3 regions of the Alkalibaculum bacchi genome follow, and region 3 is predicted to be linked to each of the others. Evidence: riboswitches for the same ligand, from Rfam matches in the RefSeq annotation. Region 3 holds a riboswitch; each other region holds the start of a gene.
What was found. Region 3 has a riboswitch for molybdenum cofactor ahead of DES36_RS09240 (ABC transporter substrate-binding protein). Riboswitches for the same ligand answer to the same signal wherever they lie in the genome.
Positions count from the first base shown of each region.

Region 1: another riboswitch for molybdenum cofactor. It lies ahead of DES36_RS12105 (aldehyde ferredoxin oxidoreductase family protein); the one in region 3 lies ahead of DES36_RS09240 (ABC transporter substrate-binding protein).
Region 2: another riboswitch for molybdenum cofactor. It lies ahead of DES36_RS12030 (molybdopterin-dependent oxidoreductase); the one in region 3 lies ahead of DES36_RS09240 (ABC transporter substrate-binding protein).

Region 1 covers NZ_QNRX01000018.1:32,689-36,918, forward strand. The annotation lists gene DES36_RS12095 (M48 family metallopeptidase) at 1-258, shown strand, start outside; gene DES36_RS12100 (iron-containing alcohol dehydrogenase) at 632-1,798, shown strand; molybdenum cofactor riboswitch at 1,858-1,962, shown strand; gene DES36_RS12105 (aldehyde ferredoxin oxidoreductase family protein) at 2,026-3,825, shown strand; gene DES36_RS12110 (MoaD/ThiS family protein) at 3,930-4,151, shown strand.
Region 2 covers NZ_QNRX01000018.1:17,019-21,248, forward strand. The annotation lists gene pylC (3-methylornithine--L-lysine ligase PylC) at 1-472, shown strand, start outside; gene pylD (3-methylornithyl-N6-L-lysine dehydrogenase PylD) at 456-1,295, shown strand; gene pylSn (pyrrolysine--tRNA(Pyl) ligase small subunit) at 1,267-1,563, shown strand; gene DES36_RS12025 (nucleoside-triphosphatase) at 1,651-2,175, opposite strand; molybdenum cofactor riboswitch at 2,299-2,417, shown strand; gene DES36_RS12030 (molybdopterin-dependent oxidoreductase) at 2,476-3,579, shown strand; gene DES36_RS12035 (molybdopterin-dependent oxidoreductase) at 3,595-4,128, shown strand; gene DES36_RS12040 (ECF transporter S component) at 4,142-4,230, shown strand, end outside.
Region 3 covers NZ_QNRX01000011.1:57,453-61,682, reverse strand. The annotation lists gene DES36_RS09245 (ABC transporter permease) at 1-429, opposite strand, end outside; gene DES36_RS09240 (ABC transporter substrate-binding protein) at 595-1,506, opposite strand; molybdenum cofactor riboswitch at 1,499-1,618, opposite strand; gene fdhD (formate dehydrogenase accessory sulfurtransferase FdhD) at 1,777-2,577, opposite strand; gene DES36_RS09230 (MOSC domain-containing protein) at 2,645-3,082, opposite strand; gene DES36_RS09225 (molybdopterin biosynthesis protein) at 3,085-4,230, opposite strand, start outside.

The DNA.
Region 1 (4,230 bases), on a different contig from region 3:
CTCAATCTGTTTTCATTTTTATCTAATCCTATTTCTAGCTACCTATCTCGTAGTATGGAAATTGAGGCGGATCGATATGAAATTTCACTAACAGAGGATAGGGAATCTGCGGTCAGTGCCATGGAAAAATTAACAAAAACAAGTCTAGGTTTACCACGCCCGTCTAATATCTATAAAATATGGTATCACACTCATCCAACTTTAGAGGATAGAATAGAATTGTATAGATCAGTAGAATATGAAAAGATCGAAAATTAAAAAAAGTCCAAGTCAAAAGGCTTGGATTCTTTTTTGCACAAAGTCTCAGCTCAAGGTGGTTTAAACATTTATATTTTAATGATTGTTAAATTAAATATTATCATAAATCGATTTCATTCACATATTATATTAAATATTGATTATAAAAAAAATATTTATATAATATCATTTGACAATTTAACAGTTTTTTTGAGTCTTAAAGAACACGCAAATTCTTGACCTGTAAGGGATTAAAGTATAAAATCTGATTAAATTTTTTTCAATTCAGTGATTTAAGTAACTAGACTACTTAAAAGTAAGTACTTGCGGAAGTTTGATAATTATCTTACAATTAAGAAGAATCAAAATAATTATAAATTAGGAGGAAATTATTATGCTAAGATTTACTGTACCAAGAGATATTTATTATGGTGAAAATGCGATCGATCATTTAAAAGATGTTAAAGGTAAAAAGGCAATATTGGTTTTCGGTTCGGAAAGATTAATTAAAGACGGAACTATTCCTAAAATCGAAAGTTTATTAAAAGAAGCCAATATCGAAACAGAATTATTCTATGGCGTTGAAGCTGATCCTGGAATCAATACTGTTAAACGTGGCGCTGAAGCAATGAAAAAATTCCAACCTGACGTAATCGTTGCCATTGGTGGCGGCTCACCAATAGACGCTGCAAAAGCTATGTGGTTGTTCTATGAATATCCAGAAATGACTTTGGAAGAAGCTACAAAACCATTCTCACTACCACCATTAAGACAAAAGGCACAATTTATTGCTATAGCAACTACAAGTGGTACTGGTACAGAAGTTACTTCATTCTCAGTAATAACAGATGATGAAACAAGCTTTAAATATCCTCTTGCAGACTACAATTTAACTCCAGATATTGCAATCGCTGACACAAATCTGGTTAAAGGCTTATCTAAAACACTTGTAGCTGATACTGGAATGGATGCTTTAACACATAATTTTGAAGCATATGTAGCAACTGCAAAAAATCCTATTTCTGATGGGTTAACAATCAAATCGACAGAAATGATTTTTGACAACTTACATAAATCTTTTGAAGGCGATATGGAAGCAAGAGGTGAAATGCACGTTGCTCAAATGATGGCAGGTATGTCTTTCTCTAATGCTATTCTTGGAATCGTTCACTCAATGGCTCATAAATCTTCACATCATTATGGTATAGCACATGGTCGTTCAAACGCAATCTATTTACCATATGTTATTCAGTTTAATGCTAAAGTAGCAGCAGCAGACTATGCAGACTTAGCGAAGAGACTTGGATTAAAAGGTGAAACAACAGATGAATTAGTTGCAGCATTAGTTCAAGCAGTTAAAGATTTAAGAGCTTCAATGGGAATGCCAGGATCTCTAAAAGAATTTGGTGTAACAGAAGAAAAATTCAAATCAAACATAGACGAAGTTGCAGAATTAGCTGTAGGAGATCCTTGTACAGGAACCAATCCTAGAGAAATATCTGTTGCAGAAATGAAAAAATTGTTTGAATATGCTTACGAAGGAAAAGAAGTAGATTTCTAGAGCATAAAACTATTATTATGTATTGTTGAAAAAATATGAATTGTATATTATAATAAAAGTATAAATAAAGAATCCGAGTTATATTAGCAGGAAATATAACCATTGGGTATTAACCGTTTAATTAATGCCTCCCGTGTTTGGAAAGGATTCTATGTAGCTTGAATTGTTAATCGTTAACAATACACGCAGGCATAGAATGCGTGATAAATATAAGGAGGTTTTTTTTAATGAAAACTGCTTACAATGGTAAACTAGCGAGAATTAATCTTTCTACAGGAGTAATTCAAACGGAAGAACTTGACTTTGACCTAGCAAAAAAATTCATTGGCGGAAGAGGCCTAGGAACAAAAATCATTTATGATGAAGGAATAGCTACTGTTGATCCTTTATCAGAGCAAAATAAACTTGTCTATATTCCTGGACCAATGACAGGTACATCCTCACCTACGGCAGGTAGATACATGGTTGTTACAAAGTCACCACTAAATAATTTTATTGCCAGTTCAAACTCTGGTGGTGTTTGGGGCGCAAAATTAAAATACGCAGGATGGGATGCGCTTATCGTTGAAGGCAAATCGGATAAACCTGTGTACATAAATATTGAAGATGAAAAAATTGAAATCCTTCCTGCAGACCAATACATGGGAAAACTAAGTGAAGAAGTAGATGATTTATTAAAAGAAGTTTATCCTAAGTGTTCTGTACTTAATATTGGACCTGCTGGAGAGAATCTGTCTCTAATGGCAGCAATTATGAACGACAAACACCGTGCTGCAGGTAGAAGTGGCGTAGGTGCTGTTATGGGATCTAAGAACTTAAAGGCCATTACAGTTACAGCTACGAAAACAGTTATTGAACCAAATGATGCTGACAAATTAAAAGAAGCTACTAAAGCTTGTCTCGCAAAAATTAAAGAAAACGGTGTAACAAGTGGTGGACTTCCATCTTTTGGTACAGCAGTATTAGTTAATATTATTAATAGCACAGGATCCCTTCCAACTCGAAACTGGCAAGAATCTTATTATGATAAAGCTGATGACATATCTGGTGAAACACTAAAAGACAATCACCTTGTTAAACAAGGATTTTGCCATAGATGCCCTATCGGTTGTGGTCGAGTTATTGATCTAAAGGGTAAAATAACTGGCGGACCAGAGTATGAACCATTATGGGCATATGGAAGTAACTGTGATGTAAATGATTTAGAGGCTATTAATGAAGCAAACTATCTATGTAACGAGTATGGTCTAGATGCTATTTCAACACCATGTACGATTGCATCTGCTATGGAACTTTATGATAATGGCTATATTAAAGAAGAAGAATGTGATGGCATTCCACTTGCTTTCGGAAGTTCAAAAGCCATTGTTGAGTGGACTAGAAGAATCGGAGAAGGAAAAAGTCCATTAGCTAAATTAATGGCACAAGGATCTATGGCTTTATGTGAGCACTATGGTCATCCAGAGCTATCTATGACTGTAAAAAAATTAGAGATTCCTGCTTATGATGCTCGTGGAATCCAAGGAATTGGTATTGGTTATGCTACTAGCAATAGAGGCGGATGCCATGTTCGTTCTTATACTATATCTCCAGAAGTTTTAGGACTGCCAGCTCCTGCAGATCGTACAGAAATAGAAGGAAAAGCTGCTTTGACTAAAATCTTCCAAGATTTAACCGCTGTTATCGATTCTATGGGATTATGTTTATTTACATCTTTTGCACTAGGTGCAGATGAATATGCAAATCTATTAAATGCAGCTACAGGAACAGAATATACTGCAGAAGAACTTCTTCTTGTAGGAGAAAGAATCTATAATATTGAACGTATGTTTAACAAAGCTGCTGGAATGAAGTCAGAAGATGATGGATTACCAAAGCGTTTAACAGAAGAGCCTATTACAAATGGTCCTTCAAAAGGCATGTTAAGTAAAATAAACATTACATTACCTGAATATTACGAAGCACGTGGATGGGAAAATGCGTTCCCAACTGAAGAGACTCTAGCACGCCTTGGGTTAGATAAATAGTATCTATATTAAATAATTTTATATCCCAATAGATGACTTTTCTTTTAGAAGAAAGACATCTGTTGGGATGTTTTCTAATTTTAAGTGTTAGGAGGTTAATGTAGATGATTGAAGTGAGGCTTTTTGCAACATTTAGAGAAGGGAGAGAAAAAGTACAGTTTTTAGACCCTAAGACCTATAAAAATGCGTACGAAGTGCTTGACTATCTTCAAATTCCTTATGAGGATGTTGCAATCTATCTAATAAATGGACGACATGCTAAATTAGATGATTACATAAAAGAAGGAGATATTCTAGCCATCTTTCCACCTGTAGGAGGTGGCTGAACATAACAGATATTCTTTAATGAAGGACTTGTTATAATAAAATTATAATATATTTGAAGCAAGCTGCAAATGTAGTGGT
Region 2 (4,230 bases), on a different contig from region 3:
AGCAGGAGCATTAAAGATCAAAGGTATATTTGATATTGAGGTCATTGAAAAGAATAATAGATTATATGTGCTAGAAATTGACGCACGTATGCCTAGTCAAACTCCTATTGCTGTTTATTTTGCCACCGGTATTAATATGGTAAAAGAGATGATTCTATATAATACAATAGACAATTATAGAATATGTCCTAGCCTATCTAAATATTGTATTTTGCAGCACGTCTATCTACAGGGGTCTAAAGTAAGGGGAAAAGGCGAAGGCATCATGAGCCAAGTTGGTCCCCTACTCCATAAAACAGACTATTTTGGAGTTGATGAGGCACTTATTAGCAATCCTAAAATTTATAATGGATTTGTGGCAGAGCTTATTGTTTCATCTCCTACTTATAATGATGCCAAATATCAACTAGAGCATTCTATTGAGAAACTTGAAGAGAAGCTGATGGAGGTAGAATATGACGCGATTGAATGACGAAGATATACAATCCATAATAAAACAATATAGAAAAAATGAAGAGTTTTTTATAAAGAATTTTAAATTTTCCTTATTAGAAATAGGCAATAAAGCTGTAAACAATGCAGCTAGTAAGGAACAATTAAAAAACTTGAAGGTGGCTTGCATCCCCATCACTTCAGGTTTTGGAGAAATCTCAAATTTTTCTCAGATCGTCTGTACTATTCTTACAGATTGTTGTGGAGTTAATGCCTTTGTAACAAAACAAAAGAATGTAGCGGGCATACAAGAGGCCTATGAGCAAAAATCAGACATTATTTTTATGGCAGATGACAACACATTCACTGCTTTTCATCTGAAAAAAAATCTATACATGAATAATGGTGAGGCAACAGGTAGAGGTTTTGCTGCAGCTTTAGATGTAGCAGCAGGGCCTTTACAAAATAAAGAAGTACTAGTATTAGGAGCTGGACCTGTAGCTTGTGCAGGTGCTACTTATTTACTACAAAGAAATGCCCATGTTAAAATGTACGACCCATGTATGGATAAAGTTAGGACTTATATAAAAAAGTATCCACAAGTCGAAATGGTGCCCCATTGGAATACTAGAACTTGGAACTATATCTTAGAAGCCACTCCAAGTGCAAATATTATCACCGAAAATCAAGTTACATCTCAAACCATATGTGCTGCTCCTGGTGTTCCCTTTGGATTAGATGAATTTTCAGTTAAGAAGTGTAAGTTAATTATTCATAATTTGTTAGAACTTGGTGTAGCCACCATGCTTAGTGGTGTTTGCAAGGAGGAAAGCCATGGAAAAGAAAATTACTACTCGCTATGAGAAAAAGAGTCAGAGGTTATTTAGTTTAATCAACAAAATTAAACTATGGCCTGCTCGATCAGGGATACTACATAGCGTTAAGAGTATTGAAAAGCAAGGAAACAGAGCTGTTATCACGACTTATTGCGGTGGTAGTTTTGTCGTTTGGAATTCTAAAAAGAGTCGCAGTCTTCGATGGCTTCGAAACAGTTATTTTAAGACCACTTGTAGAAAATGCGGAATTCCTGACTGGAAGATTGAGAAATACTCTGAAACTGAATTCAAGTAATTCTAAAATGGACGCAAAAGGAAGAAGATCCCAATAGGAGATTTGAATAAATAAATTAGAATATTAAGTTAAATTAATTATGAGGCTTCATACTTCTAGTTGCTTTTGCCAGCTTTTTAGAATATTTATGATGTCCTCTATTATATAGTCCCTGTTATCCTCAGTAATAGTAATTACAATTACATCCTCTCTAGCCATAATAGCATTTAAAAAATCACAATCATTTTCTTTTAATACCCCAAATACTATTTTTTTGCTATCTAGTAGTTTAAATACTTTATCGGTAAATAGACTCATATCATTTTCTGCACTGCCTAATTCATCTAGTACTATAAGATTTCTTTCCTTCAGACTTTTATCTAATATGGATAGAGCTCCTTTTTCAAAGGAATCTATAAAATGTTCTTTTGAGTTATCTCTAGAATCTACTTTTAGTATGGTATAAGTTGTGTTATTATCATACAGCGATTTGATAATATATTTTCTAAAATAACCTTCAAAAACTCTTTCTGTAGTATAGCCTCCAAGAGAGACATTGAGTTCTTTTAACGCTCTTTTTAAAAGTGTTGATTTTCCAATTCCGATTTTTCCAGTTAAAAATAGATTGTACATGAGAATCTCCTTTATCATAGAATTCATTATGTAATTAGACAAATTATATAATAGTGTAACATATTTTGATATCAATATAATATATATTGACAAATTTTTAATTAATAGATATAGTTTATATAAATATATATAAATCTCCGAGCACATTTTCCTAAAGATAGGTTCCATGGAATATGTGCCGATAGGCATGAAGAGAAATCTGAATGCCTCCCATTGTGGAAAGGAGAGCGAGCTTTTCTTTATGAATTTTGGCTCCTACCTCAATGGTGGGAGTTTTTTTAATTAAAAGGAGGGTTTTATTTGAGAAAAGATTTTAAAAAATGCATAATTATTTTTATTGTCTTCTCTGTGGTGCTGTTGGCATCTTGTAGCAATACCCAGGGGACTAAAACTGTTAATAAGGATGTAGTACAAAGTGGTGGCGATACAATTACCATAATTGGGTTGCAAGAAGGTGGCATTAAAGTGCCTGTAGATGAAATAAAAGCACTTGAAAAAGTCACGAAAGACGTGATATCGATCTCATCTAGTGGAGAAGAAAACGAAATGAATGTTACGGGAGGGCTTTTAGAAGAGTTGCTTCAAAAACACAAGGTATCCCTTAAGGATTTAGAGGGATTGAGATTTGTTGCTACCGATGGGTATTCTATTGATATTCCAAAAGATATCGTACAAAGTAGAGATATTATTCTGGCCTATGAAATAGATGGAGAACCTTTGCACGAAGAATCAAAGCCCATTAGAACAATCATCCCAGATGAAAGAGCCATGTACTGGGTAAGTCAATTGTCTGAAATTCAGCTAATAGGAACGAGTAAGTCTTCAGAGTCAAAAGAAGAGAGTACTTTAAGCAATCTGATCTTTTTGGATTCTGCTATAACTGCTTTAGAAACGGTTAACTACGGTGATACAGATGATCAAGCTATAAAGACATCTGATTTAATGGACAAGTATATAAAGGAAAAAGGTGGAGAAGTATACATAAAAGCTTCAGATGATTTTGAAAAAAGTGAATCTAATCAGGTATTTAGTGAAGCTTTTATAAAAACCACAGGAGAAAATGCACCTATGCTAGGGGCACCTGATATGCCTAAGGGTATGACCGTAAAAGATCTATTGTGGTTTCGTCTAGGGGATACAGCAGTTTTATCTGTAGAGAAAGCTTTGCAGGTAGATAATCTAATCAAGGAAGATGGACTATCCTTAGAAAACCTATTAAAAGATACTGGATTAAGTGGAGAAGCATATGAGCTAACTGCTATAGATGGTTATTCTGTAAACATCTCATCTGATGATGTAAGCCAAGGAATTATAAACAAAGAAGATGGAAGCGTATTAATTACTTTTAAAAACCTAGAAAAAAGTAAATCTGTAAAGAATTTATTATCTATAAAAATAAAATAAAAAGGAGCATAAAAAATGAAAAAGAAAATATTATCACTAATTATGATAGCACTTTTAGGATTTATGCTAGTAGCTTGTTCTTCTGAACAAGAAAAAACAAGTACAGAAGCAGAAAAACCAGCAGATACAGGCGCACAAACTGAAACAGAAACAGAAGGCCAAGAGCCAACATTCACAATCGCTATCGAAGCAGGTGAAGAAAGTATAGAAATTACTGAAAAAAATATTGGTGAAATAAAAGAGATAAACTTAACAGCTATGATCATTAGTAAAAAAGGTGAAGAAACAAACGAATATACAGGTATGCTACTAAAAGATGTATTAGCATATGCAAATGTAGGAGAGTATACATCATTAGAATTAGAAGCTATAGATGGTTATGTTGTTGAATATACAAAGGAAATGGCAGAATCCGATGGAACGATTTTAGCATACATAGTAGACGGAGAAGTTTTAGGAGAAGAAGCTGGACCAATCCAATCTCTAATAGATGGAGACCCAGCTAAGAATAGTGTTAAGCAACTAGCTAAAATTAGAGTTATTAAGTAATTGAGGCAATTCTATGCTTAATAATTTAGTTCGGAAATTTTCAATATTTGACATTATTATAATTGCCCTTATGGCCACCCTAGGCATAGCTACAAAACCAGT
Region 3 (4,230 bases):
TTTCCCATCCCCTAAACCAATGCCTTTTCCAGTCTCCCAAATGATCTTTACTTTTGATTTTACAGCTGAAATAATGAGCCCAGTGACAATAGGAAAGATGATTAAGACTTGTGCAATAATCATAGCAACAGGTGTAAATAAGATATCAAGAAATCCTAGGGGCCCTTTTCTCGATAGAATCATATATACCACAAGACCTGCCACCACTGGTGGTATTCCCATAAAAGTATTGATCAGCCGCACAAGAATCTTTTTCCCTTTAAACTCTCTGCTTCCAATAAAAATTCCTGTTGGAATGGCGCCAAGAGCTGCAATAGTGGTGCTGGAAATGGACACAATTAAGGATAGAAGAATAATCATATATACTTCTCTATCTAAAGATGTAATTAATTTTAATGCTTCGATTAAACTCGTCAGTATCTGATTCATTGTCCCTCCCAGTCCTAAGGTACTCTCTTAATATACAAAAGGTCGCTATGGGCAGCGACCTTTTTTCACCATAACAAATCAAGATTCATAAGCTAGCACCCACGCCGGCTTGGATTATTATAAAAGCTCCTTAGTACTCTGTTTCTTGACTTGTTATAACATTATTTATTTCCCTTGATAATTTATAGAGAATAATGCATCGCCGTATTCTTCTTTACCAAATTCACCAATTTTAGCTAAAACTTCATCTGAAGTAATCCATTTTAAATAAGCATCTGCGCCTTCTTTATTGATGCCTTCCAATTTATCAGGATTAGCTTGGATTACTGTATATTGATTCATTAAATCATCTGATTCGCCTACAATAATGTCAAGCTCAAGCTTGTCTTTCATAGAAAGGTAAGTAGCTTTATCTGTTATAGTATATGCGCCTTCTTCACTAGCCATTTGAAGAACATCTCCCATGCCCTTTCCTGCAGACATGTACCAATCTCCCTCTGGTTTTATAGAATTCGCTTCCCATATTTTTAATTCTTTTTTGTGAGTACCAGACTCATCTCCTCTAGAAACAAATGTAGACTTTGTGTCTGCAATCTTCTTAAAGCCATCTGCTGCAGTATCTCCTTCAGCAATTTTAGCTGGATTATCGCTAGGTCCAACAATTACAAAGTAATTGTACATGATTTCAACTCTTTCTAATCCATATCCTTCTTCTACAAACTTCTCTTCATCAGCTTTCGCATGAATCAATAAGACATCTGCATTGCCATCTCTACCTGTTTGAAGAGCTTGTCCTGTTCCTTGAGAAACTACATCAAGAGTGTAGCCAGTTTCTTTTTCAAACATTGGTGTCAAATAATCCATCAGCCCTGAATCGTTTACACTTGTAGTAGTAGCAAGAGTAATTTCTTTGTCACCAGCAGTATTGTCCTCAGGTGTATTATTTTCTTCTGTAACTTGTTTTGGTTCTTCTGTGGTTTCATTTGCCTTATTACTGCAAGCAGTAAATGAGAAAATCAAAAGTGAAATAAGTAATAAAATAGATAATTTAGAAATCCATGATTTTTTTATAAACATATATCTTCCTCCTTTTCAAAATGGAAGGCAGTACCGTTTACAGCACCACCCTTACGTTTTTGCAACCATAGAACTTGTCCTTAGGTTGCAAAAATCGGAGCTTTTACTACTCTATTGTAACTCGATTGTGTTTAAATTGTCAAGCAGAGTGCCTTCGGTACTCGCTCTAAGTTCTACGTTGTAAGTTCTATGTAAGAAACAATTGTTGAACATTAGTCCAGCAATCGTTAGGCGCGTTGGTTTTCCACTTTCTGCTTTCCAACTTTTACGCTAAAATGAAATCCTCTCTGGTGCAGAATAGATATTTCCTTGATCTCCTCTAACATACCCTAGTAGAGTAATATTGTATTCCTGCCCTAATTTTACTGCAGCAGAGGTAGGAGTAGATCTCGAGACTAGAATAGGAGCACCTAATCTAATGATTTTCGTCATTATTTCCGAAGATATTCGCCCACTAACAAAGACAATGCTGTTTTCACACAAGTCCATTTTACCTTCTTTTAGTAAAATACCTGTTATCTTATCAAAGCAATTGTGCCTTCCTATATCTTCATTTAATATTTGATATTCTGGGGTATAAAACAATACGCTATGGACGCCGCCTATTTCTCGGAATATTTCAGATTTGTGCATAAAGTTCTTCATACTGCTTAATATGGTCTCAATAGGATATACTGTCTTACTATCAGCTGAAAAGTACTGGCTTTTCTTTAGGGGGTTAATGTAGGTATAACATTGACCACAACCAGAAGTCACACTCCTTAAGCTCTCTTGCCTGTTGACTTTTATTTCCTCTTTTAGCTCCACAATAACTGCCTGCATTCGCTCATTATAGTAGATTTCTTTTATATCCTCATAAGAGTTAATAACCCCATCATTGTAAAGAAAACCAAGAGTCAATTCTACTTCGTACTGATTTAAACAGAGAAGGGAAACCAATTCTTCTCCATTGACGATAATCTTTAGAGAAATTTCGGAGATGATCTTCTTTACTACTTCTTTTGTATAAAATTTGTCTTCTTCTTTTTCAATTTTTAGCACATCAAACTCTTGATAAATGTTTTCTTCCATATAAGCACCTCTTTTGTCTCTTTTAATCCGATTCTGCTATTGCTATACCACCTGACAGGGACCCCTCTTAGATAAGTTTTACTATGTCTCCTAATTTTATTTCTCCACTTGTAATTACTTTAGCAAAGATTTCACTGTGAATCAATTTGCAAGGCATCTTTGAGCGAGGTAATTGGCATGAATCTGCGTGGCAATCTTTATTACACTCTGTCAACCCTAGCTGTACTTGTCCTATTTCTAGTACATCGCCTATTTTAAGTGCCTCTAAAGGAATACCCTCTAATGTTATATTTTCCTTAAATTTATTGAAACAAAGACCCTTTTCTTCTTCCTTATCCATCCAGTCTTTTATCTCTGCAGATGTAATAGAGACCTGCCTATCTCCCTTTCCCTTGTGCCTGTCACCAAATACTCCCTGACCAGCTTCCATTTTAAGGACTTGTGATGGTTCCCCAACTTGCCCTTTTGTTTTATTGCAATATAGTCCTACTACTTTACCCTGCACCTTTATACCTCTTCTCTTAAAAGCTGAATTTCTCCTATACGATTCAGAGAGTATCCACCTAATTCCTGCAGTCTCTCTTTGAATTTTTCACTTTTTAGGACATCTAGGAAGGACTGAATAATTGGCAGGTCTAGGTAAGTTTGTGGTATAGCAAAATCGTATTCTTCTTCACCTATAGGGATAAAATCTAAATCCATAGCTTTCGCAGCAGACTGGATGCCCATTCCTACATCTGCACTATTACTTCCCACTAAAGCAGCTACTGCCATATGAGTTGAGGCTTCTCGATCATAGCCTTTAATCTCGTCTGGAGAAATGCCCATCTCCATTAATTTGTAATCAAATAGCAATCTAGTGCCTGCTCCCCTTTGCCGATTTACAAATCGATGGTTTTTTAAATCGTCTATTCCTTGAATATGTAATGGGTTTCCTTTTTTCACAATTAAACCTTGTATACGCCCTACTCCTTTTATAAGGGCCATAGGATCTTTAAACATTCTCTTTATATAATTTATATTATACTCTCCTGTTTTTTCATCTAAAAGGTGAATAGGAGCCATGTGAGCTTCTTTTCTCATTAATGCCATAAGCCCACCCATACTACCGACATGAGTGCTAGACACAAAAGTATTTGGATGGGTATTTGGCATCATATCCCCTATTACATCTAAAATTAAATCGTGGCTACCTATGACTACGACGGTATTTTCAATTTCTTGTAAGCTTCTATATAATTCAATCTTTACTTTTTCGCCTGCTTCAACGCCTTCGCTATTTTGATCGATGACACAAAAGCCATCTGCACGAACTAAAGACATAGCTGCTCCAGCACCTCTCGCCAATGGCGCTGCCACAATCTTACCACCTACACTACCTACTTTTACCCTTACGTATTCCTTGTGTTTTAAGCTGGACACAAGCCTTTTGGTGATAACAGCTTCAACTTCATTCGTTTTGTCCTTTGCTTGTCCACTAAACATGTTTATTACAGGTATTACAAAGTTTTCAAATCCTATATAAGCAGATACAGGGTACCCTGGTAAGCCTATTACAGGCTTGTTATTTACAATAGCTAGTATGACAGGCTTTCCTGGTTTGATGGCCACACCATGAATCAATACTTGTCCTAATTCTCTAAGGACGTGTAC